2 regions of the Pseudonocardia charpentierae genome follow, and region 2 is predicted to be linked to the other one. Evidence: riboswitches for the same ligand, from Rfam matches in the RefSeq annotation. Region 2 holds a riboswitch; the other holds the start of a gene.

Region 1 (14,934 bases), on a different contig from region 2:
GGCGGCCGGTGCGGACATCCTTTTCGCGGGCGACGACGAGGCCCGTATCGCGCTCGAGAAGGACGATTCAGTGGGACCGGAGGCGCTCGCGGACGCGCTCGCCGCGCTCGGGCCGTCCGAGGTCGTGGTCAAGCTCGGGCGGCACGGTGCGACGGCCCGGATCGACGGGGAGCTGATCGAGGTTCCCGCCGTGCCGGTGCACGCCGTCGACACGGTGGGTGCGGGCGACGCCTTCGTCGCCGGCTACCTCGCGTCCCGCCTCCTCGGCCGCGGGGTCCGGGACCGGCTGTCCACCGCCGCCGTCACCGGTGCGTTCGCGGTCACCGTCCCCGGTGACTGGGAGGCGTTCCCCCGGCCGCACGAGCTGGCGTTGCTCACGGCGGAGGAGGACGTGCAGCGCTGACCCCGGGCCGCGGCCCGGACAGGAGGAGGACCCACGATGAAGATCACGTCGGTCACGACCTACACCGTGCCGCCGCGGTGGTTGTTCCTGCGCGTCGAGACGGACGACGGCCTCGTCGGCTGGGGCGAGCCCGTCGTCGAGGGCCGGGCGGCCACCGTCGCCGCGGCCGTGGACGAGCTCGCGGACTACCTGGTCGGGCAGGATCCCCGCAACGTCGAGGACATCTGGACCGTGCTGTACCGCGGCGGCTTCTACCGCGGTGGGCCGATCCACATGAGTGCGCTCGCCGGCATCGACCAGGCCCTCTGGGACATCAAGGGCAAGCACCTTGGCGTGCCCGTCCACGACCTGCTCGGCGGCGCGGTCCGCGACCGCATCAAGGTCTACTCCTGGATCGGCGGCGACCGGCCCGCCGAGACCGCGGCCGCCGCCCGCGGCGCGGTCGACCGCGGATTCACCGCGGTCAAGATGAACGGCACCGCCGAGATGCAGTTCATCGACTCCTGGGACAAGGTCGACCGCTGCGTGCAGAGCGTCGCCACCGTCCGCGACGCCGTCGGGCCGAAAATCGGTGTCGGCGTCGACTTCCACGGGCGGGTGCACAAGCCCATGGCGAAGGTCCTCATCAAGGAGCTCGAGCCCTACAAGCTGATGTTCATCGAGGAGCCGGTGCTCAGCGAGCACGTCGACGCCGTGCTCGACGTCCTGCGCGCGGCCTCGACCCCGATCGCGCTCGGGGAGCGGCTGTATTCGCGGTGGGACTTCAAGCACGTCGTCGCCAGTGGGGCGGTCGACATCATCCAGCCGGACCCCTCACACGCCGGCGGCATCACCGAGACCCGCAAGATCGCCACCATGGCCGAGGCCTACGACGTGGCGGTCGCCCTGCACTGCCCCCTCGGCCCCATCGCCCTCGCCACGTGCCTGCAGATCGATGCGGCGACCTACAACGCGTTCATCCAGGAACAGAGCCTCGGCATCCACTACAACACCAGCAACGACCTGCTGGACTACCTCGCCGACCCGTCCGTCTTCGCCTACGACGAAGGCATGGTCGCCATCCCGCGGGGTCCTGGTCTCGGGATCGAGGTCAACGAGGACTACGTGCGCGACCGCGCGAAGGAAGGACACCGCTGGCGCAACCCGATCTGGCGGCACGCCGACGGCTCCTTCGCGGAGTGGTAGCAGCTGCTCGACACCGGTTGATGTGGACCCGGGTGGGGACACAGTCGTCACCTCTGCCGGGCTGGGCCGACCGGGTCGTTCGACTGGCGGCGACGACGACCGGTCGTCGGCTTCCGGCGTAGCGCCTGGTGGCCGGCCCGTTCGTCGCGGTGCTGGCACGCCAGGCACAGGGTCGTCTTGGGAATCGCCTCGAGCAGAGTCAGTGGAATGGCGTTGCCACAGGAGCGACAGTCGCCGTAGCGACCGGTGTGCATCCGCACGAGAGCCAGCTCGATGTCGGTGAGGGCCCGTCGTGCACCGGCCGCCAACAGTTCATCGACTTCGCGGAGAGCGAGTACCGCCTCCTGAGCTCCGGAATCAGACGGGACCTGCTGCCGGCTGCACGCCTCGAGGCGAGCGAGCTGCTCGCTGCGAAAGAGATGCTGCTCCTCGAGGGTTGCCCGCAACGAGGGAAGTCGGGAGACGAGCGCATCGCCGGCTTGGGTCTGCACCTCATCCGGCTCCGGGCCGTGAGCGGCGGCCGAACGTGAACGAGCCATGGACAACTCCTCGAGGATGGCGAGCACCGGATCCGGCCGCGAGGCAGGCGGCGAACCATGTCCACTGTGCTGCCGGACCCGGCGCGACACATGGCGGTATCTCGGTCGACAACCACGACGTAGGTTGCCGATGACCGGCAATATCGGAGAATCGCCGCTCCACGGCACGTGGAGTCCCGCACGTGGACGAAGGGAACGACCGTGGCTGAGAGGAGCGCACCACAACGCGGGCGTGACCGGGACGAGGCGCGCCCGGACGACGGGGCATGGCTTGCAGACGTGGCGCGCGATGCGTGCCGAGACGTCGGCGACGTGCCGATCGAGCTTCTCGGCGACTACCTCCGGCTCCTCGCCGACGCCGCGACCTCGGGCCGCAAGCCCGACGCCGCCGAGCTCAACGCGGTCGATCTTCTCGGGCGCCGAGCGGCGGAGCTGGGGGTGTCGGCGGGCAGTGCCGTGCAGCTGTACCTCTCGGCGGCACGCCGGTTGTGGCAGCAGCTGCCGGCGGTCGTGCGGTCACGGGACAGCGAGGTCGTCCGGGCAGCGGCGGCTGCGGTGCTGCACGTGGTCGACGAAGCCGTCGCACGCCTGGCCGAGGGGTACAACGACGCGCGGCGGCAGATGGTCAGGTGGGAGGAGACGCTGCGGCGCGACTTCGTCGAAGACCTCCTGCGCGGCGATGCCGACGTCGGCAGACTGGTGGAGCGGGCCGAGCCGTTCGGCCTCGACATGGCGCGACCCCACCAGGTCGCGTTGGCCGCCCCCTCGGGTCGGTTGAACGAGACCGAGGCGGCGATCAGCTCCCTCGAACGCGCCGTCGTGCGCTGGGCCGGTGACCGCGACGTCCTCGTCGCCACGAAGGACGGCTGGATCGTGGTGCTCACCCCGGCCGACACCGACGTCCCGGGCCCACGCACGGGTGCGAAGACTCTGGGCGACCTCATGCTGGCCGAGTTGGCGCGGCTCCCGCGCGGCAGGCCCTGGCGGGTCACCGTCGGCCGCCCCTACCCGGGTTCGTACGGGATCGCCCGGTCGTACGAGGAGGCACGCGAGGGTCTCACCATGGCCGTGCGGCTGCGGCTGGACAGTTCACTGGTCCAGGCCGAGCAGTTGTTGATATACCGGGTGCTGCTGCGCGACCAGCCCGCCATCGCCGATCTCGTGCAGTCGGTCCTGGGCGAGTTGGTGCACGCCCGCGGTGGCGCCGAGCCGCTCCTCGAGACCCTCGACGCCTACTTCGTCACCGGCGGCGTCGCCACGACGGCGGCGCGGCGACTGCACCTGTCGGTGCGCGCCGTCACCTACCGGCTCGACCGGATCAAGACCCTCACCGGATACGACGCCGCCGACCCCGCCCAGCGCTTCACCGTCCACACCGCCGTGCTCGGCGCGAAACTGCTGGGCTGGCCGCACCGCGACCTCGCCGTCGACCGGTAACCGCTGCTTGCCGGGCGCAGGTCAGCCCTGGTACCGGACGGTGTCCCACACCCCGAGCAGGTACTGGATGCCCAACGCCCGGTCGTAGAGCCCGTAGCCCGGGCGCGGTCTGCGGGTGGTGTTCTCGTCCCACAGGTGCCGGCCGTGGTCGGGCCGGATGTAGCCGGTGTACCCGGCTTCCGCGTAGGCCTTCATGATGCCGACGGTGTCGACGTCGCCCTCCCGGGCCCGGTGCGCGACCTCGGTGAAGTCGCCGTTCGGGAAGTGCTTGATGTTGCGCACGTGCGAGAAGTGGATGCGGTCCATGAAGGTCGTGACGGCGTCGACGGCGTCCTGCTCGGGGTTGGCCGAGAACGAGCCCAGGCACAGCGTCAGACCGTTGTAGGGGCTGCTGTTGAGCGACAGGACGGTGGCCAGGTCCTGCTTCGTCGACACCACTCGGGGCCAACCGAAGAGGTCGAACGGGGGGTCGTCGGGGTGCACGCCCATCTTCACGTCGTACGCCTCGCACGTCGGGATCATCGCGTCGAGGAAGTACCTGTAGTTGGCGTACATGTGCTCGTGGGTCACGCCCTCGTACGCCGCGTTCACTTCACCGAAACCGGCGAGGCGTTCGGGCTCCCAGCCCGGCAACGTCAGCCCGCCGGAGTTGGCCTCCATGTCGGCGATCAGCTTCTCCGGCGACATCTGGTCGACGACGGCCTTCTCGTAGAACAGCGCCGTCGAACCGTCGGGGAGCGGGTGCCACAGATCCGTACGAAGCCAGTCGAAGACGGGCATGAAGTTGTAGCAGACCACCTTCACGCCGGCGCGGCCCAGCCGTTCGATCGTGGTGATGTAGTTGTCGATCGCCTCGTCCCGGCCGAGGCCGAGCACGGTCTTGCCGAGTTTGATCGACTCGTGCACGTTGACCGACTCGACCACCTCGGCGTCGAGGGTCTTGGTGACGCCCCGGGCGGCCGCCTCGGTGGAGATCGAGGTGATCCTGGCGATCTCCGCGTCGATCTCGTCGGTCTCCCACACCTGGCCGGCCTGCTTGTCGTGCAGGCTCCACACCACGGTCTCGACCCCGGGGATCTGCCGGATGTCGTCGAGGGAGATCGTGTCGTTCCCCTCGCCGTACCAGCGGAAGCCCATCTTCATGTCGTTCTCCTGGCATCGATCAGACCGCGGGGGTCCCCTGCCTGTCGTCGACGCCCGACCGGGCGAGCAGCCGCTCGGCCAGTGGTGCGAACGCCACTCCGATGACGCCCCAGAGCAGGGCCTGAGCCATCACCGAGTAGAGCCGGAAGTAGTACAGCAGGTCCGGGTCGAAGCCCGGGAACACGATGGCGCCCGACGGGTCGCGCAGCGGCTGTGGTGTCTCGGTGAGCGCCGGGCCCACCTCGCCCGCGTTCGCGGACAGCGAGCCCAGCGGTGGGAGCAGGACCATGACCAGGCCGATCACGACGACGAACGCGAGGCCGGCGAGCAGCGTCGCGTTCCAGGTCCCGAACCGCGGTGCCAGCCGCTGCCCCAGCCAGAGCGCGGCCGCGCCGAACACCAGGCAGGCCACGACCATGACCCCGTACAGCCCGGCCCGTTGCGCGATCGTCGCGTCGTTGCCGACCGCCGGCGGGTTCGCCGGGTACTTGAGGAACGGCACGAGGAAGAGCACCAGGAAGCCGCCGCCCGCGACCAGCAGCGACAGCTGCCGGGCCGATACCCGGCCCACCCGGCCGTACGCCAGGCAGTAGGCCACACCGAAGAAGCAGCCCACGGCGAGCCCGAAGAGGATGATGCCGACCCCGATGCCGACATTGCCCTGGACGGCCCGGCTGAAGAGCTCGGACCCCTCCGCGCCGACGGGCTCGCCCGCCGCCGCGGCCAGCGCCGCCTCGGCCTCGCCCCGGCCGCCCTCGTAGTCGATCGCCTGCTGGATCAGCGGCTCGGCGAAGATCCGCGCGAACACGAACGCGACCAGCCCGCCGAGCAGTCCGACGCCCGCGGCCCGCAGGACCAGGCCGCTGACCAGGGCACCGGCCCCAGCCGGTGCCGGCCCGCTCAGTGGCACGGGAATCCCAGGAAGTGCCGGGCGTCGTGGACGAACTCGTGGACGACCATGGTGTTGCCGAACACCGAGGTCGCGCCCTCGTCGATGCCGATGAAGTAGTAGATCAGCAAGCCGAGGACGAGCGAGCCGAACAGCCACGGGAGCGTGGTGGAGACGGGGATCGCCACGGGGCGCGTGCCCGCTGCGTAGGCACCAGTCATCTGGGCTTCCTGCCTTTCCGGCTCTGTCGAGCCGTCCGCGTCGAAGGACCTGCGTACGACGCGAGGGCTGAGGCAGGAGGCCGGGGGCGCACCGCGCCACCGTCCGCTCCGGCCCACCCACGAGGCACACGGATCCGCGCACACCGGCAGGTGCGCGCACCGGCGGCAGGTCTTCGGACTCGTGGGCACCCACCGGAGGATCCCGGTGGACCTACTGACCGTCGCTTCCCGGGCTCCCACCCAGTGCTTCGTTGACGGCTGTCGTTCCCACTCACCGCTGCGGGACAGTCCCGGATTCTCACCGGGTTCCCTCTTGCCCCGGATCCTGTGCGAAACACCGGACCCGGACCGTCGGCAGCAGCACTCTAACCCCGCCTGCGACCTGCGCACATCCCACTATGTGATGTGTCTTGTGATATCCACTTCGCCTTGACGCCGGTCTCCGGCACCGTCGACGCTGTGCGGATGTCCCGGGCTCCCGCCGTCGCCGGCCGCCGCTTCGGGGCCGGTGTCCTCCTCCGGATCGCCGTGGGTGCGCTGCTCGCGGTCGTCCTGCTGCCGCTCGGCGCCACGTCCGCAGCGGCCCACGGTGGCACCGAGTCCCCCGTCGTCGTCAGCAGCATGCCGCGGGTCCTGTCCCTCGAGCCCGCCGTCCCGGGCCTGGACGTCGTGGTGATCGACGGCGGGGCGCGCCTCCGGCTCGACAACGACACGGCACAGCCGGTGACCGTGCCGGGTACGGAGGCCGGCCGACCTCGTGTCGTACCGCCCGGCGGGTCGGCCGCCTGGACCGACGCCCGGCTCGGCGACCCCGCGGCGCCCCCTGCCGGCGTCGGGGCGTGGGCGGTGCCGCTCGCCGTCGGCGATCTCCCGGTGACGGTGCGCGGCGACCGGGTGTGGCCGCCCGCTCCGCATCCCTTCCCGTGGTGGGCGCTCACCGTCGCCGCGCTGCTCGGCACGTACACCGTCGGCGGGCTGGCGGTGGAACGTGGCCGTCCCGGTGGGGCGAGGACGGCACTGGCCGGAGTCGTCCTCGTCGTGACGGCGGCCTACGTCGTCCACGTGATCGGCTCGTCGCTCGTGGTCGCCGAACCTCCCGGCCTGGTGGCGCTGCTCGGCGCCGCAGGGATCGGCATGGCGACCTGGCTGCTCGGTCCCCTGGCCGCCGCGCTGACGCTGCGCGGACACCTGCTCGGGGCCGCGCTCTACGGCTCGGTCGGCGTCCTCACGGCGCTGCTCACGCTGTCCGACACCCTCACGTTCCACCGCGCCGTTCTCGCCTTCGGCGGGCCGTTCGACCTGGACCGGATCGCCACGGTGATCACGTTCGGCGGCGGTCTGGGACTGTTCCTCGTCGCGATCACGGCGTTCCGCCGGGTCGAACCGGCAGTCGAACCGGCACCCGATAGGTCACTCGCCACTCCCACGACCGCGTCGGCTCCCGCGGCCTGACGCGGCCGCGCTGCGGACGGTCCACCGGCTCGGTCCGCCGCGCAGGTCCGTCCACGTCATCGGCGCGACGTCGAGCCGCCAGAACGCCGACGGCGGCGCCCCGAGCACGGCGACGACGACCGCGCGGACGACCGCAGGCGCGCACACGGCGAGCGTGTGCCCGGTCGGCAACCCGGCCAGCCAGTGCCCTGTCCTTTCGATCAGTGCGGCGAGCGGTTCGCCGCCGTGCGGTGCCGCCGCCGGGTCGGCCAGCCATCCCGCGACCTCCGCCGGCTCCTCGGCGGCGACGTCGTCGAGCGTCCGGCCGGCCCAACGGCCCATGTCCCATCCCGCGAGGCCCGGATCGGGATCGGGCGTGCACCGCAGGCAGGCGCTCGTCTCGAGGCACGCCCGCTCCGGTGCGCACCGCACCCGGTCGGCCCGCGGCAGGTCTGCGGCCCCTGCCTCGGCCCACGCCCGCCCGCGGGCGTCGAGCGGCTCGTCGGCGGGGAACGCGGCCGAGGCCGTCACCGAGGTCGGGGCGTGTGCGAGCAGCGTGACCCGGCCGCCGGGCTCCGGACGGGCGTCCATACGGCGGACCGTAGCGCTCCGCGGCGGCGTCACCACGTCACGGGGAGGGCCCGGATCCCGTGCACGAGGGAGTATTCACGGAACGCGATCCGGTCGGGCGCAACCGCCGGCGCCAGGCCGGGGAACGCGCCGAGCAGGGCCGGGAGCGCGATCCGGAGCTCGAGCCGGCCGAGCTCCGCGCCGAGACAGCGGTGCAGGCCGTGTCCGAAGGCGAGGTGCGGGACGGGAACGCGGTCCGGGTCGATGTCGTCGGGATGTGCGCCGAACACGCCGTCACGGTCGGCCCCCGACAGCGAGCACAGCACGATGTCCCCGACCTCGATCGCGACGCCTCCCACCGACGTCGGCGACGTGGCGAACCTCGGGAACGCGACCTGGACGACGGAGAGGTGTCGGAGCAGTTCGTCGACGAGCCGCCCGACCGGGATCCGACCGGTGCGTAAACCGTCCGCCAGTGACGGCTGCTCGAGGAGCGCGAGCGTTCCGAGCGCGAGCATGGACGCGGTGGTCTCGTGGCCTCCGCTCAGCAGACCGTCGGCGAGCTCGGCCAGCTCACGGTCCGACAGGTCGTCGCCGTGGCGGGCGATCAGGTTCGCGAGCAGGCCCGGCCGGGGATCGACCCGGTGCCGGGCGACCAGCTCCCCGAGGAGGTCCAGCGAGGCGTTGACCGCGGTGAGCGAGTCCTCCATCGATCCGAACGTGTCGAAGCGCGCGATGCTGCACTTCTCCAGCTCGTCGCGGTCCTCCTCCGGGACGCCGAGCAGCTCACCGATCACCTGCGACGGCACGGGCACCGCGAAGTCGGCCACGAGATCGGCCGGCGGCCCCTGCGCGGCGAGGGCGTCGATCCGGGAACGGACGACCGTCTCGATCCGCGGGACGAGGGCCTGCAGGCGCCGTCCGGTGAACTCGGGGGTCAGCAGGCGCCGCAGCCGGGTGTGGTCGGGCGGATCGGTGAAGCCCAGGCCGCCGGGGTTCTGCGCGGCGAGGGTCTCCAGCCCGGTCCCGGCGAGATGGCGCAGGTCGTTGCTGAACGAGCTGCTGTCGCCCAGTACCCGGCGGACCTCGTCGTAGCCGGTGACCAGCCACACCGGGGGTACGCCGTCGTCGGCGTCGAGCCGGGCGACCGGGCGTGTGCGCCGCACCTCGCCCAGGTCCGCGTCGGGGTCGAACCGGTTCCGCAGCAGCGGCAGGAGGAGCGGGACCGGATCGACGCTGCCGGACGCGGGGGACGCGGCAGCGGGGCACGAGGTCATGCTCCTGATACGTGTACCGACGCCGTCGGGGTTCCCGACTCCACCCGCCATTTCTCATGACCCCGCACACAGCCACCGGAAACCGGCGCGGAACAATTCCGCGGGCCCGGCCGACAGGCCGGTCGAGCTGCAGACATCGACAGGAGAGGGGCTTTCGTGACGATTCTGCGCGGCGCTCTGTCCGTGCTCTTGGCCGTTTTCGCCGTTTTCCTCACGGCCGGGCCGGCCATGGCACGCACCACCTTGAAGGGCAGCGATCCCGTGGAGGGCGCGTCGCTGTCGTCGGCGCCGGAGAAGGTGACGCTGACGTTCGAGGGAGCGGTGTCGCTCCCCGCCGACCCGATCAACGTCACCGGCCCGGACGGGTCGTCGTGGATCGTCGGTACGACGACCGTCACCGGTGCCTCCGTCACCGCACCGGTCCAGGCCGTGGGCCCGTCGGGCCCGTGCACCCTGAACTACACGGTGATCGCGGACGACGGGGACGAGGTCAAGGGCTCCGTGCGCTTCACTCTCGCCGCCGCGGCCACCGCGACGACCAGCGAAGCCGCTCCTGACACGGTCTCCGCCGCGACCGCCATCGCGACCGCGGCCGCCGAGCCGGCTCCCGCGGCCGCCGGCGGCGCGAGCAGCGGGACGTCCGGGTGGGTCTGGGTGGCGATCGTCGTGATCGTCGTCGGCGTTCTCGCCGGCCTCGGGGTGATCCGGACGCGCCGCGGCGCGGGCCGCGAGTGACCGCTGCGAGGTCAGGTGGCGCGGGCGGGTGATCGGAAGAAGGCGTTGACGCGCGGGTGGAACATGGCCGCCATCGCGACGATCACCGCGAGCAGGTGGGCCGCGCGGAGCCCGACGATCAGCAGGGTGGCCCCGTCGGCCGCCGCCAGGAACGTGCCCGGCGAGCCGCCGACGGCCCACCACGCCACCGGCTCGGCGATCAGCGACAGCGTGCCGATCCCGCCGACCACCACGGCCACCGCGATCCGGACAGCGGGGCGTCCGGAGGCGAGCGCGAGCACCGCCGCGGCGACGACGGCGTAGACCCCCGACCGGGCCGCGAGCTCGCCGGCCGTCGGCGGATCGGGAAGAACGAGACGCACGGCGGTCTCGGCGACACCGAAGGCGACGGCCGCGAGCCACGCAGTGATCGACCAGCGCAGCGGGTCGGGAAGCGGGGCGAGCCGGCGGGCCGGGCGGAGGCGATCGGTCATGGATCGAGCGTGGCGCCCGCCGGGGCGGCGCGGATCAGGTGGATCCCGGAGGCGGGTCCGGGATGCGGGGAGGCCGACCTCAGGGGCGCTGGGCCGGCGGGCTCGTCACCCGGAACCGGCGCAGCGGTGGGGCCGCCGAGCCGAACAGGTCGTCGTCGTCCGGCTCCACGTCCGCCCCGTCGGCCGGTTCGATCAGCCCCTCGACCACCACCCGCAGCCGGTCGGCCTGCTCCCCCACCGCCAGCAGGCCGCGTGCCGTGCGGCCGGGAGCCAGCGAGGCCGGGGCGAGAACGGCCGGAAAGATCCCGTCGGGCGGGGCCACGAGCGAGAACCGCGACGGCGGGGCGGACCGGCCGTCGCGCCACTGCCCGTCGACCTGCACCCGCACCCGCAGCGACGCCGGCTCGACCTGGAAGGTCACCGGCTCGGTACCGACACTCGCGAAGGCCACCCGCACATCTCCACCGTCGAGCACCTCGGCGGCCAGCTGCACCACGGCCACCGGATCCTGCCGGGCGCGGTCGACGAGGTCGGAGAGCAGCTCGGCCGCGGTGCCGTGCGGGCCGCCGAGCGGGTGCGTGGCACTGCGGCCGTCGACGTACGCCGTGACCACGGGCTCGGTCCGGCCGCGCGTCCGGGGGTCGGCGTCGATCAGGTCGCGGGCGAGGGCCTCGGTGACGCGCAGCTCCGGCGGGTCGAGCGTGGCGCGGAACGTCCCGGCGCGGTCGGCCCACGCCGGGTGGGCGGCCACGAGCACCTCGTAGCTCACGGTCCCGTCGGTGTCGACGACCAGCCGTTCGTGGCCGGGTTCCGCGAGCTCGAAGGTCAAGAGTGCGGCCACTACGTCGTCTCCGTCTTGAAGGCGTCTTCTTCGGGCTTCTTGAACTGGGTGTTGAACTGATCGAGGATCTTGGCCAGGTAGTCGATCCGCAGACCGCCCTCGTTGCCTGCGCCCATCATCGACATCACCGTGAACGACGTGTGCTGGGTGGTGGGGGCGGCCGTCTCGCCGGTCATCTTGGCCCCGGGCACCGCCGTGCCCGGGGCGGCCTGCAGGGCCCGCATCTTGGCGCTGACCTTCGCGACGGCCGCGGCCACCCGCGGGTCCGGCGCGGCGACCGGCGCGGCGCTGGTGCCCGTCGGTGTCGCGGTGCGGTGGGAGTCGATCTCGGTCTGGACGGCCGCGGTGATCGCGTCGATCTGGCCCTGCATCATCGTGGCGAAGGTCGAGTTCAGGAACGTGTTGATCGCTTCGCCGCCGAGCGACAACGAGAGCGACTCGGCGACGCCGCCCAGGAACTTCGCGAGCTGCGTCTCGTCGGCGGCGGACGTCGCATCGAGGGCCCAGGTGCGGTAGTCGTCGCCCGCCTTGCCCTTGATCGCGGCAGCCTGTGCGCCGAGTGTGTCCGCCCCGGCGGTCCAGGTCGCGGTCAGCGCCTGCAGCTCGGAGACGAAGCTCCCCGACGGGCGCAGCGACGGCGGTGCCTTGCCACCCTTGCCTGCGGGAGCGTCCATCGTGGCTCCCGCGACCTTCTCCGCCGCCTGGTTCAACGCGCCGCCCGATGCCGCCTTGTTCACCGTCTGCGAGGTGCCGATCTCCACGTTCATCGTCGACGCCTGGCCCGAGGCGTTCGTGATCGGGATGGCCACGCGCTGCGCGCTGAAGATCGCCTTCCGCAGCGCGCTGAGCACCAGTGTCTCGATGCTCTTCGCGCCGATCTGCTGCTTGACGATGGTGCGGGCGATCCTGCCGGTGTCGACGCCCGCGCCCTGGTGACGCAGCAGCGCGTCGACACGTCCCACGAGCGCGGGGTGGCCCCCGGCGGTGAGCTGCGGCCCGACCTCCGCCTTGACGGCGTCGATCACGCCCGCGTCCGACCACAGACCGGCGATCGCCGCGCGCACCTCCTGCTCGAGGTGCGCGCGCTTCGCGCCGATCGCCTTGGTGGCCCGGGCCGCGCCGGCGCGGGCGTGCTGCGCCAAGGAGGGCGCCATGGCCCGCAGGACCATGTACTTCGTCGCCGCGTCGTCGAGCCTCTGGTCCTCCCCCGCGGCGAGCGTCGGCGACGCCTGGTGCATGAGCTTGTGCATCTGGGTGTTGCTCTGCGAGTACTCGTCGGGGATGCCCAGCAGGTGGCCGTACTCGTGGGCGGCGGTCTTCACCGCCTCGTTCGGGTCGCCGGTGTCGTAGTCGCCCATGTTCATGAACCAGTTGCCCGAGTCGATCCGCTTTCCGGGCCGGGACGAGTCGGCCGCCTCGGTCTGCGGGTGCACGTGGACGATGGGCATCGTGCCGTCGTCGGTCGGGCTGTACTCCGGCGTGGCCTTGAACTTCACCGGCAGCCGCACGTCCACGGCAGCCGGCGGCGCGGCGGTGCCCGGCTCGGGTGGGGCGGTCGTCCCGGAAGCCGGGACAGGGGTGGGCGCCGCGGCGCCTGGCGCCGGTGTGGTGCCCGTGCCGGTCGCGGGCGGCGGCGGGTGGGCCTTGGTGACGAACACGTACTTGCTGCCCCACGCCGCCTCCACGCCGGCGCACATGTTCGCGATGTAGGTGCGGCGCGCGGTGTCGGCGGCCGGGATCTGCCGGTCGTCGGGCGTGACGAAGCGGATCTTGACGACGAGGTCGACCTGGGTGGCGCCACGGGTGAGGTCGTAGTGCACGTCCTGGCTGTACACGTGCGGGGTCAGGGCACGGGTGGAGCGGTTGCGCGCGTCGTAGGGCTGCAAGAGGTTCTCGTCGAACGCCCCGTCGACGTGCACCCGCTGCACGACCGGCGCCGCCGGTCGTCGCCCGCGTTCGAGCGACACCGCGACGGCGCGGTTCCCTGCCGCGCGCTGCAGCCCGATCACCGCGTCGTGCGCAGACGTGGGAGGAACGGCGGCCGGACGCGGCGCCGGATGCTCCCGCGCGTGCTCGCGCCGACGGGCGTGCTCCTGCCCCACGCGATCAGCCTAAGGACGCCGCCGCGGAACGCACTGCCCCAACGTGCAGACGATCGTGCAGCGCCGTTCCCGCCCTCTTCGCAGACGTGGCGCACTCGTCGCAGAGGCGACCGCGTCGGCGAGGAGGCCGGGCTCTCTGCGAGGACGCCGGGAGCGCCTCAGCCCTTCGGCCGAGCGCGCAGATGCGCGCGCTCGCCCTGCTTGCCGAACAGGCTGAGGAACTCGACCGCCGCTCCCCCGACCGGGCCGAACCAGTGGGGTGTCCGGGTGTCGAACTCCGCCGCCTCGCCGGAGGTGAGGACCAGGTCGTGGTCGCCGAGCACCAGCCGCAGCCGCCCGTTGAGAACGTAGATCCACTCGTATCCCTCGTGGGTCCGCGGATCGGGCTCCTCGGGCCGGCCGCCGGGCGACATGATGATCTTGAAGGCTTGGATCCCTCCCGCGCGACGGGTCAGCGGGAGCATCGTCATGCCGTTGCGGGTCACCGGGCGGAGGTGGACGCGGGGATCGCCGGTCGGTGGGGCGCCGACGAGCTCGTCGAGGGTGACGCCGTAGACCCGGGCCAGCGGGAGGAGCAGCTCCAGCGTGGGGCGGCGGCTGCCGGACTCCAGACGCGACAGCGTGCTCTTGGAGATGCCGGTCTGGGACGACAGTTCGTCGAGCGTGATGTCGCGTTGCTTGCGCAGCGCGCGCAGCCGTGGGCCGGCTGCGGTGATGGCGTCGTCCAGGTCGTCGTCCACTCCTGCATGTTGCCACATCAGCAACGAAAGTTGCCGATGTCTGCCGAATCGGCGCATGGTCTGTCGTGGAGGTGGTCGTGATGGACGAGTGGATGGACGACGCAGAGGTCGTGGTGGTCGGTGGCGGCGCAGCGGGGTTGAGCGGGGCGCTGATGCTGGCCCGGTCGCGGCGGGCTGTGATGGTGATCGACGCAGGAGCTCCGCGCAATGCGCCGGCCGAGGGAGTGCACGGCCTGCTGGCCCGCGACGGCACGTCTCCGGGCGAGTTGCTGGCACAGGGCCGGGCGGAGGTCCGGCGGTACGGCGGCGTCGTCGTGGACGGGGAGGTCACTGGAGCCACGCGGGACGGCGACGGGTTCATCGTGGCCCTGGCCGACGGTCGATCGGTCCGGGCGCGGCGGCTGCTGGTGACCACCGGCCTGGTCGACGAGCTGCCCGACGTGGCCGGCCTGCGCGAGCGGTGGGGCCGCGACGTGCTGCACTGCCCGTACTGCCACGGCTGGGAGGTCCGCGACCAGGCCGTGGGCGTGCTCGCGAGCGGGCCGATGTCGGTGCACCAGGCGTTGCTGTTCCGGCAGTTGACCGCCGACGTCACCTTCTTCTCCCACACGCTTCCCCCGACCGCGGAACAGGCCGAGCAGCTCGCGGCCCGCGGGATCAGGGTTGTCCACGGGGAGGTGACCGCGGTCGAGGTCGCCGACGACCGGCTGACGGGTGTCCGGCTGCGCGACGGCCGAGTGGTCCGCCGCGACGCCGTCGTGGTCGCGACGCGGATGGTCGCCCGGGCGGATCTCCTGGCAGGTCTCGGGCTGCGGGCCGTCGAGCACCCGAGCGGGGTCGGTGAGTACGTCCCCGCCGACCCGACGGGCCGGACGGACGTGCCCGGGGTGTGGGTCGCCGGCAACGTCACGGACCTGACCGCGCAGGTGGGCGCCGCGGCGGCGGCCG
Region 2 (14,934 bases):
TCGACACCACCTGTCCGGGGAGAGCGGACGTCGTTGAGGCAATATCTGTGCCCACGCGACCAAAGGAGACACCTGTGCCTGAGCGCGACGGACGGGCTCCGGGGTTCGCACGGCGCAACGCCGTCGCGCTGGGTGTGGCCGCGGTCGTGCTCGCAGGATCGGGCCTGGTCGCCGTGCAGATGCTGAGCTCCGACCGGACCGGGGTCGGTCCTGCGGGTGGCGGCCGGGCCACTTCGGCGTTCCCGACGGGTGCGGTCGCCGAGGGGCAGGCCGACCCGCCGCTCCGCCCGCTCGACGACTCGTTCCTCGACGGCGACGACGACCCGCTCCCGGTCACCGCGCGGACGGTCGAGGTCGCCGACTCCGCCTCGCTCGACGTCGCGCTGGCGTCGATCGCCGGTGGTACGACCGTCGTCCTCGCCGACGGTACCTACGACGGCGACTTCGGGGTACGGGTGGCCGCCACGGCTGATTCCCCGGTGGTCGTCCGGGCGGCGAACCCGGGCAAGGCCGTGCTCGCGGCCGGCTCCGCGATGGTGGTCAAGAAGAGCGCTCATGTCGTCGTCGACGGCCTCACGTTCCTCGGCGGCGCGAACACGATGCTCAAGCTCGAGTCGTCGAACAACGTCCGGGTCACCCACAACACGTTCGACCGCGGCAGCAGCGGCGAGGGCTCGAGCAAGTGGCTCTACCTCGGCGGGGCGGACAGCCACCACAACCGGATCGACCACAACACCTTCCGGAACAAGACCGACTCGGGCAACTACCTCACGCTCGACGGGTCGGAGACCCAGGTCTCGCAGTACGACCGGATCGACCACAACAGGTTCCTGAAGATCGGCCCGCGCGCGGAGAACGAAAAGGAGGCCGTGCGCCTGGGATGGAGCGAGATCTCCATGTCGTCGGGCTTCACGGTGTTCGAGTACAACCTGCTGGAGGAGTGCGACGGCGATCCCGAGGTCGTGAGCGTCAAGGCGAGCGACATGACGGTCCGCTACAACACCGTCCGCCGTTCGCAGGGCGTCGTCTCGCTGCGCCACGGTGACCGCAACTCGCTGTACGGCAACGTCATCCTCGGCGAGGGACGGCCGGGCACCGGGGGGATCCGCCTGTACGGCGTCGACAACCGGGTCTTCAACAACTACATCGCCGGCACGACCGGCACGGGCTACGACTCCGCCCTGTCGATCGACGGTGGCGACGCGGAAGCAGGCGGAGGGCTCAACAAGCACCACCGCGTGGTCGACGCGATGGTGCTGTTCAACACCCTGGTCGACAACGCGACCGGCATCGTCGTCGGCGAGAACTACGCCATGGCACCGGTCAACCCGACGGTGGCGAACAACCTGCTGGCCGACTCCGGCGACATCCGCCAGGTCAAGCCGGCTGTCGGCGGCTCACTGCAGGACAACACGGTCGCGAGCAAGTCGGCGGCCGGGCTCGTCGAGGTCGGGTCGACGTGGAAGCTGGCGCCCGCCAGCCCGCAGGTCGACAAGGCCGTCGGCACCTTCGACTTCGTCGACACCGACTTCGAAGGCACCCCGCGTGCAGGACCCAAGGATGTCGGCGCCGACGAACTGGTGCGGTGACCCGGGAACCGTCCCGCCGCGTCACTCTCCGTCGGACGGCTCCGGCGACACCGGGACGGACCGGCGCAGACGTGGAGGGTCGTGCGCCATCTCGGCGCTGACCACCGCCCCGACGACCAGCAGTAGTCCCAGCACGATCAGCCACGACACCAGCACGAACGACACGCCGATCAACCCGTACCGGTCGGCCTGGTCCTGGATCGCCCACTGCAGATACACCCCGGACACCGCCGTCACGACCACCTGTCCGGCCCCGAGGACCACCGATCCCGGGAACAGGTGGCACCAGCTGACGCGTCCTCCGAGCAGGAGCCACTGCACCGGCCACCACAGCAGAACGGCCAGGATCAACCGGACCACGTACACGATCACGACCGCGTTCGCGGTGTCCACGAGCAGGCGGCCCACGAGGACGGTCACGACGACCTCCGTGACCAGTGCGGCCGCGCCGAGGAGCCCCAGCGCGAACCCCCGTAGGCCCTGCGTCGGCAGGTCCCACGCCGCCTGGCACGTCCGTTGCAGCGTCCGCGTGAACCCGAACACGGACAGGACGAGCAGCGCCACTCCCACCAGGGTGATGGGCTCCGTCGCGTCGGGCGGTCGCTGCACGAGGGCCTGGAGGTCGGCGGCCGCGGAGCCGGAGAGGTGCAGCCCGTCGACGACGTAGCCGTTGGCGACCACCCGTCCCCTCTCCGAGAGGGTCGCGGCGATCACGATCAGCATGGGCACGAGCGCCACGAACGCCTGGCAGGCGAGCGCGAGGGCACGGTCGTAGCCACTCACGGCCAGGTAGCGGCGTGCCACCCGGATGGGGAACCACGTGCCGATCCGCTGGATCAGCTCGTCGCCGACGACACCCACCACGGAGTCGACAGTAGAGAGTCAGACGGCGAGCGGCCCCGGCATCCGCCCCGTCACCACATAGACGACGCGGCGCGCCACGCTCACCGCGTGGTCGGCGTAGCGCTCGTAGAAGCGGGCGAGCAGGGTGATGTCGACCGCCGGCCTGACGCCGTGCGCCCAGCTCGGCGCGAGAAGCACGCTGAAGATGTGCCGGTGCAGGTCGTCCATCGTGTCGTCGTCGGCCTCGAGGGTCGAGGCCATGTCGACGTCCCGGGTGCGGATGACCTCGGCCGCCTTGCGTGCGAGCGCCGTCCCGGTCGATCCCATCTCGGCGAAGTAACCGGTCACCTCCGCCGGAAGCACGGGATGGGGGTGGCGGCGGCGGGCGGTCTGCGCGACGTGCAGGGCGAGATCTCCCATCCGCTCGATGTCGCCTGCGCTGTGGATCGCCGACGTCACCACGCGAAGATCGGTCGCGACCGGCGCCTGCAGCAGGAGAAGTCCGAACGCCTTCTCCTCCGCGTCGGCCCGCAGGTCGTCGATCCGCAGGTCCTCGGCGATCACCTGCTCGGCGACTTGGAGGTCGACCTCCAGGAGGGCCCGGGTCGCCTGCTCCATCGCCGTCGCCACCTGAAGACACATGCCGGCGAGAACGTCGCTGAGGCCGGCGAGCTGCTCCTGATAGACGTCGCGCATCTCACGAGGGTAGTTCTGTCGCATGGACCGTTCCGGAGCGATCAGCATCTTCGTGACGCCGGCGGCCCAGGAGCGGCCTGGTTGCCGGCGTTGACGTCCGCTGCTGCTGCCGTCGCGAGCGCCCCTTCCGGAGTGACCGGCGGGGTCCTGGGGATCACCCTGGTCGCCGCGGTGCTGCACGCGGTGTGGAACGCGATGGCCCACGGGGTCTCCGACCGCCTGGTCGGATTCGCCCTCATCGGCGTGGCCTACACCGTCATCGGCGGGGCAACCGCCCTCGTGCTCGGGCTACCGCCATCGGCGGCGTGGCCCTTCATTGTCGCCTCGGCGGTACTCCACGTGATCTACACCCTGCTGCTGTGGGCGAGCTACCAGCTCGGCGACTTCAGCCAGGTCTACCCGGTCGCCCGCGGCACCGCGCCCCTGGTGGTGGCGGCGATCGAGGTCGCGCTGGGCCATGTCCTGCCGGTGTGGCAGCTGGTGGGGGTCGCGGTGATCTCGCTGGGCTTGGTCAGCCTGGCCCTCGACGGCGGCCGCCTGACGCGCGCGGCGTTGCCTGCCCTGGGGGCCGCGGGAGCGACCGGGATCTGCATCGCCGGCTACACCGTCGTCGACGCCGGCGCCGTCCGCACGACCCCGGTGCTGGTCTACGCGGCCTGGATGTTCCTGCTCCAGGGCCCGGTGATGCCGGTGATCGCCCTGCTGCGTCGTGGAGCCGGCTGGAGAATCCCGCCGCGGGTGTTGGGCGCGGGACTCGGCGGAGGTGTGGTGTCGCTCGCGGCCTACGGGCTGATACTCGTCGCCCAGACCAGCGGGGCCACCGCCGCAGTCGCCTCGCTGCGGGAGACCAGCATCGTCTTCGGTGCCGTCATCGGCACGGTGTTCTTCGGGGAACGCTTCGGGGTCGGTCGCGTGATCGCTGCCGCCGTGGTCGCACGGGGCATCGCCCTGGTCAACCTGTAGCGCCTGTCCGGGATCACCGCGTGGTGGCGCTGCGGCGCCGATGGGCGGTCACCTTGACGTGGTTGCCGCAGGCCCGCATCGAACACCAGCGGCGCCTGCCCGACTGGGATTCGTCGACGAACATGCGTGAGCAGTCGGGATGTTCGCATTCCTTGATGCGATTCGCCGGAACCGTGGCGACCAGGTCGATCGCGTCGCGGGCCAACAGGGTCAGCGCGCTGGCGAACGGCTCCCTCGAGGTCCATGTCACGCCGCGCCCGCCCCGCCCCCGCGGAAGGCTCGGCACGAACTCCGGCCCGGCCGACGCGGTGTTGACGGTGACGAGGTCGTCTGCGGGCAGGCTCCGACCCGCTCGCGCCGCGAGGACGATCCGGTGGATCGCCTCACGCAGTTCGATCAGTGAATCCCGCTGGCCCGCGTCGACCGGACAGTCCCGCTGTCCGGGCAGGGCCCCGGCTGCTCGCAACCAGCGCCGGACGGCCGCGACGTCTGGCAGGCGCTCGATCGGGGCCGTCGAGTGTCGCTTGCCGAAGGTCGCCACGAGGTCGAGGCAGACACGCCCGCCGTAGAACGGGAACTCCTCGTCCGCGGACGAGCCCGGCCGGGTCATCGCATCGATCCTCGTGGTCAGGCGTACTACGAGCCGCTATGGTTTGTAACTAGTTGAAAAGGTTACAGGTACCCGGACGACAGGAGAACCTCGATGCGCAGCGTCGTGCTCGACCACTTCGGCGGCCCCGAGGTACTGCACCTGACCGACACCCCGACCCCGGCGCCCGGCCCCGGCGAGGTCCTCGTTGACATCAGCGCCGCCGGCGTCAACCGGGCCGACCTGCTCGCCCGCGCGGGCAACTACCACCGCGCCGGCAAGCCTCCGCTCGTGCTCGGCCTCGAGGCCTGCGGCACCGTCAACCGGATCGGCAGCGGCGTCACCGGTCTCGAACCGGGCACCCGCGTGATCGCCCGCGGCGCCACCAACGAACCGGGCTTCTACCGCGAGCAGGCGGTGGTCCCCGCCACGCACGTCGTGCCCGTTCCCGACGGCGTGGACGACGCCTCGGCCGCCAGCCTGCCCACCGCGTGGCTCTCCGCCTGGTACTGCCTGCATCACCTCGGCCAGGTCCAGGCCGGGTAGACCGTGCTCGTCCATGCCGCAGCCAGCGGCGTCGGCAGCGCCGCGGTCCAGATCGCCGGGGCCGCGGGAGCCACCGTCGTGGCCACCGCCCGCACACCGGCCAAGACCGAGTGGGTGCGCGAGCTCGGTGCCGACACCGTCATCGACACCGCGGAGGGTGACCGGGCAGCCACGCTGGCGGCGATCCACGACGTCACCGGCGGGCGCGGAGCCGACATCGTGCTCGACACGGTCGGCGGGGACACCTTCGCCGACAGCCTCAAGGCCGCCGCCTACGCGGCACGCGTGGTCGCCCTCGCGAACGTGGCACTCGCCCCGAGCACGATCGACACGCGCGACTTCTACCCCAAGAACGTGCAGATCCTCGGCTTCCAGATCACCGCGCTCATGGAACACGGCTACGACCCGCGCACCGATCTGGAGAGCCTGCTGGCAGGCGTCGCCGCCGGTCGGTTCACCGTGCCGATCGCCGCCACCTTCGACCTCGCCGATGCGGCGAAGGCCCACGAGAAACTCGAGAACCGCGCCACCCGCGGCAAGGTCGTCCTCACGACCGGGCCGGCTGCTCCTCTCCGGTGAGTGACAGCGCGAGATCACTGCCCAGGACCGGGGCGAACTTCATGAGGTTGTCGCCGTAGACCACGGTGACCGGGCCGTTGCGGCGGAGATGAATCCCGTCTCCGAGTTGTGGGTCGGTCGTGCAGTAGAGACTGTCCACGACCGAGGGGTCGACGGCGAGGTGCTCCCGTGCGTAGTCGACGAGCGCGACTCGAGAGGCGTCGACTGCCGCATCCTTGCCGACCTCCCACACGGTGAGCCCAGGGTCGACGCGGCCGCCCACCGCCCACTGCCCGGGGCCGGTCTGGTGCTGGTAGGTGCCTGGCCGGTCCGCCGGCTTGTCGATCCACGACTGCCAGGCGTCGCCGTCGACGCGGAACGTGCAGCGCAGGTGATGAGCCAGCGACGGCGACGTGGAGATCCCGACCTGCTCGGCCAGATGAGCCGTGTTCGCCCCGGCCGCGACGAGCAGGGCGTCGTAGTCGCGTCGGCCGTCGACCGCGGTCACCCGCGCAGCGCCACCCGGAGTGACGTCGAGGCGGTACACCGGCTCGGGAACGACAGCGGAACCGGCGCGCCGGGTGAGGAAGTCGCGCACGGCGTCGACGTCGACGACTCCCCCGCCGACGTCGATCAGTGCGACCGCCGGCTCGTCGCGAACGGGCAACCGGAGTCGTCCGGAACCGGCACCGACCACCTCGTGGTCCGCGCCCGCCTCGGCCATCGCGGCAGCCCGGGCGGCCATGTCGGTGCCCGTGACGACGCACTCGCTGTTGACCAACATCGGCCGTCCGGCCTGCTCGCTCCAGCGGTCGAAACCGACCTTCGCCCGCTGGGCGAGGCGCACGAGTTCCGGGTCGACGTGAGCGAAGCGGAAGATCCGGGTCGAGCCGGCAGAACGCTCGCCCATGATCGTGCCGGACTCGTAGCAGTCGACCTGGTGTCCGGAGTCGAGGAGGGCGGCCGTCGTGGAAATGCCGACGACACCGGCTCCGACCACCGCGATCCGCACCCCACGAGGCTAGCCAGTGCAGCTCGGCATCGACGACCTCGCGAGGGTCCGGGGCGAACGAGGGTTCCGGGTCATAGACTCACCGCAGCGATGCAGAACCGGGAAGTCGGTGCAAGTCCGACACGGTCCTCGCCACTGTGACCAGGGAGCCCGTCCCGAACTCGCCACTGGACCGCACGGTTCGGGAAGGCCGGGGTGCAGCGCCTGACCTGGGAGTCAGGAGACCGCCTGCATCGGTCCTGTAGTGCCGATCCACGAGAGATGGAGGGCTGCGCTCATGAGTGACCGCACGCCAGACCGCACATCACTGACCGACCGCCTCGACGCAGGCCCGGTGATCTGCGCCGAGGGATTCCTGTTCGAGCTCGAACGGCGGGGCTACCTCACCGCCGGCGAGTTCGTCCCCGAGGTCGCCCTGGAGTACCCCGAGGCGCTGCGTGCGTTGCACGTGGACTACCAGCGCGCGGGCTCCGACATCGTCGAGGCGTTCACCTACAACGGGCACCGCGAGAAGATGCGGGTCATCGGCAAGGAAGACCTCCTCGAACCGCTGAACCGGGCGGCCCTGCAGATCGCCCGCGAGGTCGCCGACGCGCACCCCGGCAACCTGATGGCCGGCAACATCTCCAACAGCAACATCTGGGACCCCGCCGACCCGCAGCGCCAGCGCGAGGTCCGCGACATGTTCTCCGAGATGGTGGGCTGGGCCGTCGAGGGCGGCGCCGACCTGATCATCGGCGAGACCTTCTACTACGCCGGCGAGGCCCTGGCCGCCCTCGAGATCGCCAAGTCGAGCGGGCTGCCGGTGGTGCTCACCATCGCTCCGATGGCGCAGAACGAGATGACCGACGGCGTGGGGATCGTGGAGACCTGCCAACGTCTCGAGCAGGGCGGCGCGGACGTGGTCGGCATGAACTGCTTCCGCGGTCCGCGGACCATGCTGCCGTGGCTCCGCGAGATCCGGGCGGCCGTGTCCTGCCACGTCGGTGCGCTTCCGATCCCGTACCGGACCACCGACGCCGAGCCGACGTTCTTCAACCTCAGCGACCCGGGCGCCGACGTACCCGCCCCGCACGGCCGCACGTTCCCGACCGCACTGGACCCGCTGTACGCGAACCGCTACGAGGTCGGCGCCTTCGCCCATCAGGCAGCGGAGCTCGGGATCAACTATCTCGGCGTCTGCTGCGGTGCGTCACCAATGCTGATCCGCCAGGTCGCCGAGGCGGTGGGGCGTACCACGGAGGCCAGCCGGTTCTCCGAGAAGATGCAGAACCACTTCATGTACGGCGACAACGAGCGTCTGCCCGAGCACATCGTGGCACTGGGCGACCGGGCCTGACCGGGCGACGACGACGCCGACCAGCTCGACGGGTCGCGGGCGGACCAACGCCCGCCCGCGACCCCGCCCGCAACCGTCACGCCTCGGCGCCCACGTTCGCCGCACGGACGAGGCGCACCAGCAGCTCGCCCAGCGTGGCCGCATCGTGGTCGGGCAGCGTGGCGAGCAGCCGCCGGTCGGCGGCGGCGATCGTGTCCTGGCCCGCGGCGAGGAGCCGGTTGCCTGCGTCGGTGAGGTGCAGCTCGGCAGTGCGGCCACGCCCGGACGGGCTGCGGCGCTCGACGGCTCCGAGCGCTTCGAGCTGACGCAAGGTGGCCTGCATGCTCTGCACGGTGATGCCGGCGCGGCGGGCGAGTTCGCTGTAGGACCGCCCAGGATCCCGTCGGAGGTGGCCGAGCGCGGACAGGTGCCGGAGCGTGAGCCCGTGGACGACCAGGTCCCCTTCGATCTCGGCACTCAGCCGTCGGCCCAGCATGGTGATCAACAGCGCCGGACTGGGCGCGGGCAGGCCGCCGCCGGTGGGCGGGTCAGCCGTGGTCCGCTGCGTCACGGCGCCAGTCTCACATCGATCGCGTCGCCTGCGCAGTGGAGGCCGATCCACCGTCTTTCAGCCCTCCTGAAACCGCAACAGGAGACGTGCTAGCGTCAGTTTCAGCTGAGCTGAAACCACGACGGAGGTGACGACGGTGAGCAAGCTGCTGCTGAGCGCGCACGTGCTGGCCGCGATCGTCTTCATCGGGCCCGTGACGATGGCGGTGAGCCTGTTCCCGCGGTATGCGGGGCAGGCGCTCGTCGAGGCCTCCCGACGACTCGTCGGCGCCGGCCCGGCCGCGGTGTCCGACGGGGAGGCTCCGCCCGACGCCGTCGACGGTCACCTGTCGTCCGCGGAGCCGGTCACCCGCCTGCTGCACCGGATCAGCCGGGTCTACTCGGTGCTCGGGCTCGCGGTGCCCGTGCTCGGTCTCGCCCTCGCGATCCGGATGCGCGTGCTGGGCGACGTCTGGTTGCTGGCGTCGATCGTCCTCACGGTGATCGCCGCAGTTCTGCTCGCGGCGGTCGTGCTGCCCGCGCAGCACCGGGCCATGGCCTTGCTCGACGGCGAGCCGGGTGACGGACCGGCTTCGGCCTCGGCGGTCGAACGATGGGTGTCCGGTGCCAAGCGGCTGAGCATGAGCTCGGGAATCTTCGGGCTGCTGTGGGCGGTGGTCGTCGTGCTGATGGTCGTCCGCCCGGGCTCTACGACGGGCTCCTGACCGTGCCCGCCGCCGAGTCGCCCAACCTGCGGTGGTTGGCTGTCGTCTCCCTGGTGGAGACCGTGTCGCTGGTCCTGCTCCTGGCCAATCTGGCCACTGTGCACGTCCCACAGGTCGCGTCGGTGCTGGGCCCTGTGCACGGATTCGCCTACCTGGCCACGATCGCCACGGCATTCCTGCTCCCGGTCGACACTTGGACACGGCTCCTCACCCTCGTCCCCGCGATCGGCGGGCTGCTGGCCCTGAGCCGTGCTCGCCGGTCTCCGTCGGATGCTCGACGACCAGAGAAGGAATGGCGACGATGACGACAAGCCCGGCCGACGGTGTGCGCACTGCACGCCCGAGCCGACGCGAGGCGCTGACCTCGCGTCGCTTCGTCCTGCACTACCTGCAGATGCTGGCGGCGATGCTCGTCGGCATGGCGCTGCTCATGCCGGTGTCGATGCTGGTGGGGGCCGGCGCCGGTGTTGAACTGCAGACACTGCTCATGGCGACGTCGATGTCGGTGGGCATGGCTGCTCTGATGGTGTGGCACCGGAGCCCCGTGTCGTCGATCGTCGAGATGTGCCTGGCGATGTACCTCTCGTTCGCCGTCCTGCTGCCCGCCCACTGGCTGGGAGTGCTGTCAGGCGAGGCGGTGATCGGCCTGGGCCACGTCGTCATGCTGCCGATGATGGCTGCGGTGATGCTGCGTCGGCGCGAGCAGTACCTCGACGACCACTGAGCCGGCCCGCGTCGTGGGACAGCGGTTTCGTCAGTCTCGTCAGTCGGTGCGGCGCCGTTCGAGGAAGACGGTGTCGCGCCACACGCCGTGATGCCGGCCGATGCGTTCGCGGACGCCGAGGGTGCGGAACCCCGCGGACTGGTGCAGGGCGACGCTGGCACGGTTCTCGGGGAAGATCGCGGTCTGCAGGGTCCACAGGCCGGCGGTGTCGGCGGCGGTGACCTGGCGGTGGATGAGTGCCTTGCCAACGCCTCGGCCGCGGTGGCCGTCGCCGACGTAGAGGGAGGTCTCGGCGACCCCGGCGTAGACCGGCCGAGTCGACACCGCTCGGGCGGCGGCCCAGCCGACGACCTGGCCGTCGATCTCGGCGACCCATCGTTGGTCGGGCAGCCACGCGTGGTCGAGAGTGCGACGGTCGGGGACCTCGGTCTCGAAGGTGGCGTTCCCGGTGGCGATGCCTTCGGCGTAGATCCGGCGCACGTCTGCCCAGTCCCGGTGCTCCAACGCTCGGACGGTGACATCGGCTGGCAGGTCCTCCGGGCAGCACGGCCGGGGCCCGAGCATGCCCATGACGGCGTCGGCCGCGTGCGGCAGACCTGTGCAGCAGGCGGCATTGACCGTCACGAGGGTTGCGGTCTTCTCCTTGCGGAGCACGACGAAGCCGACGTCGGCGAGTTTGCGGATGTGGTGCGAGCACGTGGACTGGCTGATGCCGACCTGCTCGGCCAACTCCCCCACCGGGACAGCGCGTCCGGCGACCGCGACGGCGTGCAGCAGCCGGACCCGGGTCGGGTCGGCCAGGCAGGCGAACCATTCCGCGTAGGTCGCCGCGTCGACCGACGACAGCTGGGCCGGCGCAGTGGTCGGGAGCACGGTCACGGGCAGGTCCACGCTCATGCCGGACAGTATCGACGTGCATCGATGGTTGCGTCAATCGACAAGCGTCGATACAGTCACGGCCATTCGATCGAACTTCGTCGATGGAGGCCGTGATGAGGACCGACGAGCTGCCGGTGCTGGTGATCGGTGCGGGACCCAGCGGGCTTGCCGCGGCGGCACACCTGCTGGGCCGGGGTCTGAATCCGCTGGTGTTGGAGGCGGGCCCGTCGGCGGGGGCATCGGTCCGGGAGTGGCATCACGTGCGGCTGTTCTCCCGCTGGGGCGAGCTGGTCGACCCGGCCGCGGAGAAGCTGCTCGCCCCGACCGGCTGGCAGGCGCCGGACGCGGACCGCTACCCGACCGGCGCGGACTGGGCCGAGCTCTATCTGCAGCCCTTGGCCGACGCGCTGGGCGACCGGGTGCGCTTCGGCGCTCGTGTCGTGGGAGTCACCCGTCGAGGTCGTGACCGCGTGGTGGACGCCGACCGGGACATCGAGCCGCTGATGGTGCACGTGACGACCGCAGGAGGTGAGGAGCGCATCACCGCGCGCGCGGTGGTGGACGCCTCGGGAACCTGGACGCAGCCGAACCCGCTGGGTGGGGACGGGCTACCGGCGCTGGGCGAGCCCGCCGCCGCCGACCGGATTGCCTACCAGGTACCTGACCTCGACGACCCGGCCGTCCGCGCCCGGTACGCGGGCAGGCGCATCGCCGTCGCCGGTGCCGGGCACTCCGCCCTCACGGCACTGATCGCCTTCGCCGATCTCGCCGAGCATGCTCCGGGCACGCGGGTCGACTGGCTGCTCCGCCGGGGATCGATCGGCAACACCTTCGGAGGCGGCGACGCCGACCAGCTGCCCGCGCGCGGCGCTCTCGGACAGCGGGCAGCACAGGCCGTCGCCGCGGGACACATCCGTGCGGTGGCCGGCTTCCGCACCGCCGCGGTGCATCCCCGGCCGGACGGGCGACTCGTCCTGGAGGCGGTCGACGGGCGCCGACTGGACGCGGTCGACGAGGTCGTCGCGGTGACCGGGTTCCGGCCGGACCTGTCGTTCCTGTCCGAGATCCGCCTCGACCTGGACCCGGTGCTGCAGGCGCCCCGTGCCCTGGCCCCGTTGATCGACCCGAACATGCACTCCTGCGGCACCGTCTACCCGCACGGTGCCGTCGAGCTCGCGCAGCCCGAGACCGATGTCTACCTGGTCGGGATGAAGAGCTACGGCCGAGCGCCGACGTTCCTGGCCTTGACCGGGTACGAGCAGGTCCGCTCCGTGGCCGCGGCGATCGCCGGTGACCGGGAGGCGGCCGAGCGTGTCGAGCTGGTGCTGCCCGAGACCGGTGTGTGCACGGGCGGTGGCCTGGTCGACGAACCCGAGGCAGAAGGACAGGCCTCGCCCGGCGGGTGCTGCGGACCGATCGAGCCGATCGCACTGGCGGCGCCGGCGATCGCTCGCCGCTGACGAGCTGTCGGCCTGATGCAGTCTGCGCAGGTGACGGAGGAGCCCGAGACACTGAACGAGTTCGGGCTCCGCCGCGTCCTGGTCGTGCTCTGCGTGACCGAGATCGTCAGCTGGGGCGTCCTCTACTACGCCTTCCCGGTGCTCGCTCCGAGCATTGCTGCCGACACCGGCTGGACCATCGCCGAGGTGACCGCCGCGTTCTCCACCGGCCTCGTGGTGTCCGCACTGCTCGGCATCCCGGCCGGTCGGTGGCTGGACCGGGCCGGTCCACGTCCGGTGATGACACTCGGCTCGGTACTCGCGGTCCCGGCCGTGGTGGGTATCGCGACGGCCTCGACGCTGCCCCGGTTCTTCGCCGCGTGGGTCCTGGCCGGCGTCGCCATGGCCGGCACCCTCTACCCGCCTGCGTTCGCCGCGCTGACGCGCTGGTGGGGACCCCGCAGGATCACTGCGCTGACCGCCGTGACCCTGCTCGCCGGCCTGGCCAGCACGATCTTCGCGCCGCTGACCGCCACCCTTCTCGGGCACCTGCAGTGGCGACACTCCTACCTCGTCCTGGCGGTCGTGCTCGGCGTGGTCACGATTCCTGCGCACCTGCTCGGGCTGCGGGGACGCTGGCCCGATCCCGACCGTGCCGACCAGCCGTCCGCCCATGTCGACGACGCTCCTGGGGCGATCGCGCGTAGTCGACCGTTCCTGTTCCTGGTCGCCGCGATCGCGTTGGGCACGTTCACCGCGTTCGCAGTCGTGGTGAACCAGGTGCCGCTACTGATCGAGCGCGGCCTGTCCACGAGCGTCGCGGCCTGGGCGTTGGGCCTCGGCGGGCTGGGCCAGGTCGCCGGCCGCCTCGGCTACGGACGCCTCACGCGGGCGACAGGTGTCCGCACCCGCAGTGTCCTGATCCTCGCGCTCGCCGCCGTGGCCACAGCACTGCTGGCGGTTCTTCCGGGGCCGACCTCGCTGCTGATCGCCGCGGCCGTGCTCGCCGGTGCCGTCCGAGGCGTGTTCACCCTGCTCCAGGCCACCGCCATCAGCGACCGCTGGGGTGCCGCCCACTACGGCCGACTCAACGGACTGCTCTCCGCCCCGGCCCTCCTCGCCACGGCACTCGCTCCCTGGGCGGGCGCCGCCCTCGCTCAAGGCCTCGGCAGCTACCCTGCGGTCTTCTGGGTTCTCGCCGGGACCGCAGCACTGGCCGCTGTACTCGCCACAGGTTCCACACCGGCAGCGAGACCGAGCGGCCCTTGACCTCCGCTCACCAGCGCCGAAGGAGCCACCCGATGAGCACGCCGTCGGTACTGTTCGTCTGCGTCCGCAACGGCGGCAAGTCCCAGATGGCTGCCGGACTCATGCGCAAGGCCGCCGGTGACCGGGTCGCCGTGCACTCCGCCGGCACGAACCCCGGCACCTCCATCAACGCGCTCTCCGCCGAGGTACTCGCCGAGCTCGGCGCCGAGATGGACAGCGACACCCCCCGCCCCGTCGACCTTGAACTACTGCGCACGGTGGACCTGGTGGTCACCCTGGGCAGGGAGGCTGTCGTCGAGGTTCCGGCCGGTGTCGAGCTGCGGAACTGGGACACCGACGAGCCCTCGACGAGAGGCATCGACGGTATCGAGCGGATGCGCCTGGTCCGCGACGACATCGACACCCGCGTCCATGGCCTACTCGCCGAGCTGACCCATAGAACGCGCTGACTAGCCGGTAGCTGAGCTGCGGCGATCGGTGGTGGAGACGAGGGGAATCGAACCCCTAACCCCCGCCTTGCAAAGGCGGTGCTCTGCCAATTGAGCTACGTCCCCGGGTCCCTGAGGACGGTACCCGCACGACGGGGGCGGTGGGACCTCAGGTCAGCTGTTCGTGGCCTCGTGCCACAGGTCGGCGTCCTGGCGCGAGCTGCGCACCTTGGAGAAGACGAACGCCCCGGCAGCGAGGCCGACGACGACAGCGAGGAGCTTCTTCATGGAGACCGTCCTGTCGGGAAAGCCGTGGTGGGAGTGGGCCCAGCTGGATTTGAACCAGCGACCTCGTCGTTATCAGCGACGCGCTCTAACCAACTGAGCTATGGGCCCCTGCAGCGTGGACGAGGTTACCCGAGCCCACGACCGCCCCGAGCGGGGGGTCAGTCCCGCTCGGACAGCGTCACCTCGATGCCTCCGACCAGGTCGGCGGACACGTTGTAGACGAACGCCCCGACCGTCACCGCCACGGCGAACAGCAGGCTGTTGATCGCCCCGATGACGGCTGCCAGGCCGAAGACGCGCCCGGCGCTGATCAGCGTGCTGCCGGTCTGGGCCTCGCCGGAGACCAGGTCCGCATACGTGCCGTTCAGCCGATCCCAGACACCCATGCCGTCGAGCACGCCGTAGAGCACCCCGACCGCGACCAGCCAGATGAAGAACAGCACCACGGCCAGCACGAGGGCCAGCTTGAGCACCGACCACGGGTCGAGCCGACGCAACTGCAGCGCGGCCTGGCGCGGC

The links. A riboswitch is a leader RNA that binds a small molecule or an ion and turns the genes downstream of it on or off. The one in region 2 is predicted to bind cobalamin.
Region 1: linked by a shared signal. The riboswitch ahead of RM445_RS10575 (CbtB domain-containing protein) and the one ahead of RM445_RS02225 (homocysteine S-methyltransferase family protein) in region 2 are both predicted to bind cobalamin.

Annotation. Positions count from the first base shown of each region.
Region 1 is NZ_JAVREJ010000005.1:256,682-271,615, reverse strand. Features, by position in the region: gene RM445_RS10605 (sugar kinase) at 1-403, shown strand, start outside; gene dgoD (galactonate dehydratase) at 440-1,588, shown strand; gene RM445_RS10595 (TraR/DksA family transcriptional regulator) at 1,636-2,154, opposite strand; gene RM445_RS10590 (PucR family transcriptional regulator) at 2,440-3,564, shown strand; gene uxuA (mannonate dehydratase) at 3,586-4,707, opposite strand; gene RM445_RS10580 (CbtA family protein) at 4,727-5,617, opposite strand; gene RM445_RS10575 (CbtB domain-containing protein) at 5,608-5,817, opposite strand; cobalamin riboswitch at 5,965-6,185, opposite strand; gene RM445_RS10570 (hypothetical protein) at 6,283-7,269, shown strand; gene RM445_RS10565 (histidine phosphatase family protein) at 7,228-7,839, opposite strand; gene RM445_RS10560 (cytochrome P450) at 7,869-9,095, opposite strand; gene RM445_RS10555 (copper resistance CopC family protein) at 9,252-9,830, shown strand; gene RM445_RS10550 (hypothetical protein) at 9,842-10,303, opposite strand; gene RM445_RS10545 (hypothetical protein) at 10,383-11,144, opposite strand; gene RM445_RS10540 (hypothetical protein) at 11,144-13,246, opposite strand; gene RM445_RS10535 (helix-turn-helix domain-containing protein) at 13,405-13,986, opposite strand; gene RM445_RS10530 (NAD(P)/FAD-dependent oxidoreductase) at 14,067-14,934, shown strand, end outside.
Region 2 is NZ_JAVREJ010000001.1:460,127-475,060, reverse strand. Features, by position in the region: gene RM445_RS02265 (polysaccharide lyase 6 family protein) at 75-1,589, shown strand; gene RM445_RS02260 (YhjD/YihY/BrkB family envelope integrity protein) at 1,611-2,453, opposite strand; gene phoU (phosphate signaling complex protein PhoU) at 2,472-3,128, opposite strand; gene RM445_RS02250 (EamA family transporter) at 3,261-4,091, shown strand; gene RM445_RS02245 (CGNR zinc finger domain-containing protein) at 4,105-4,701, opposite strand; gene RM445_RS02240 (quinone oxidoreductase family protein) at 4,795-5,226, shown strand; gene RM445_RS02235 (zinc-binding dehydrogenase) at 5,230-5,805, shown strand; gene RM445_RS02230 (FAD-dependent oxidoreductase) at 5,774-6,796, opposite strand; cobalamin riboswitch at 6,847-7,043, shown strand; gene RM445_RS02225 (homocysteine S-methyltransferase family protein) at 7,074-8,135, shown strand; gene RM445_RS02220 (MarR family winged helix-turn-helix transcriptional regulator) at 8,212-8,685, opposite strand; gene RM445_RS02215 (hypothetical protein) at 8,822-9,388, shown strand; gene RM445_RS02210 (DUF3817 domain-containing protein) at 9,391-9,693, shown strand; gene RM445_RS02205 (hypothetical protein) at 9,690-10,112, shown strand; gene RM445_RS02200 (helix-turn-helix domain-containing GNAT family N-acetyltransferase) at 10,152-11,009, opposite strand; gene RM445_RS02195 (FAD-dependent oxidoreductase) at 11,105-12,451, shown strand; gene RM445_RS02190 (MFS transporter) at 12,467-13,699, shown strand; gene RM445_RS02185 (arsenate-mycothiol transferase ArsC) at 13,732-14,148, shown strand; tRNA gene RM445_RS02180 (tRNA-Ala) at 14,178-14,253, opposite strand; gene RM445_RS02175 (DLW-39 family protein) at 14,302-14,415, opposite strand; tRNA gene RM445_RS02170 (tRNA-Ile) at 14,450-14,523, opposite strand; gene RM445_RS32260 (DUF3566 domain-containing protein) at 14,574-14,934, opposite strand, start outside.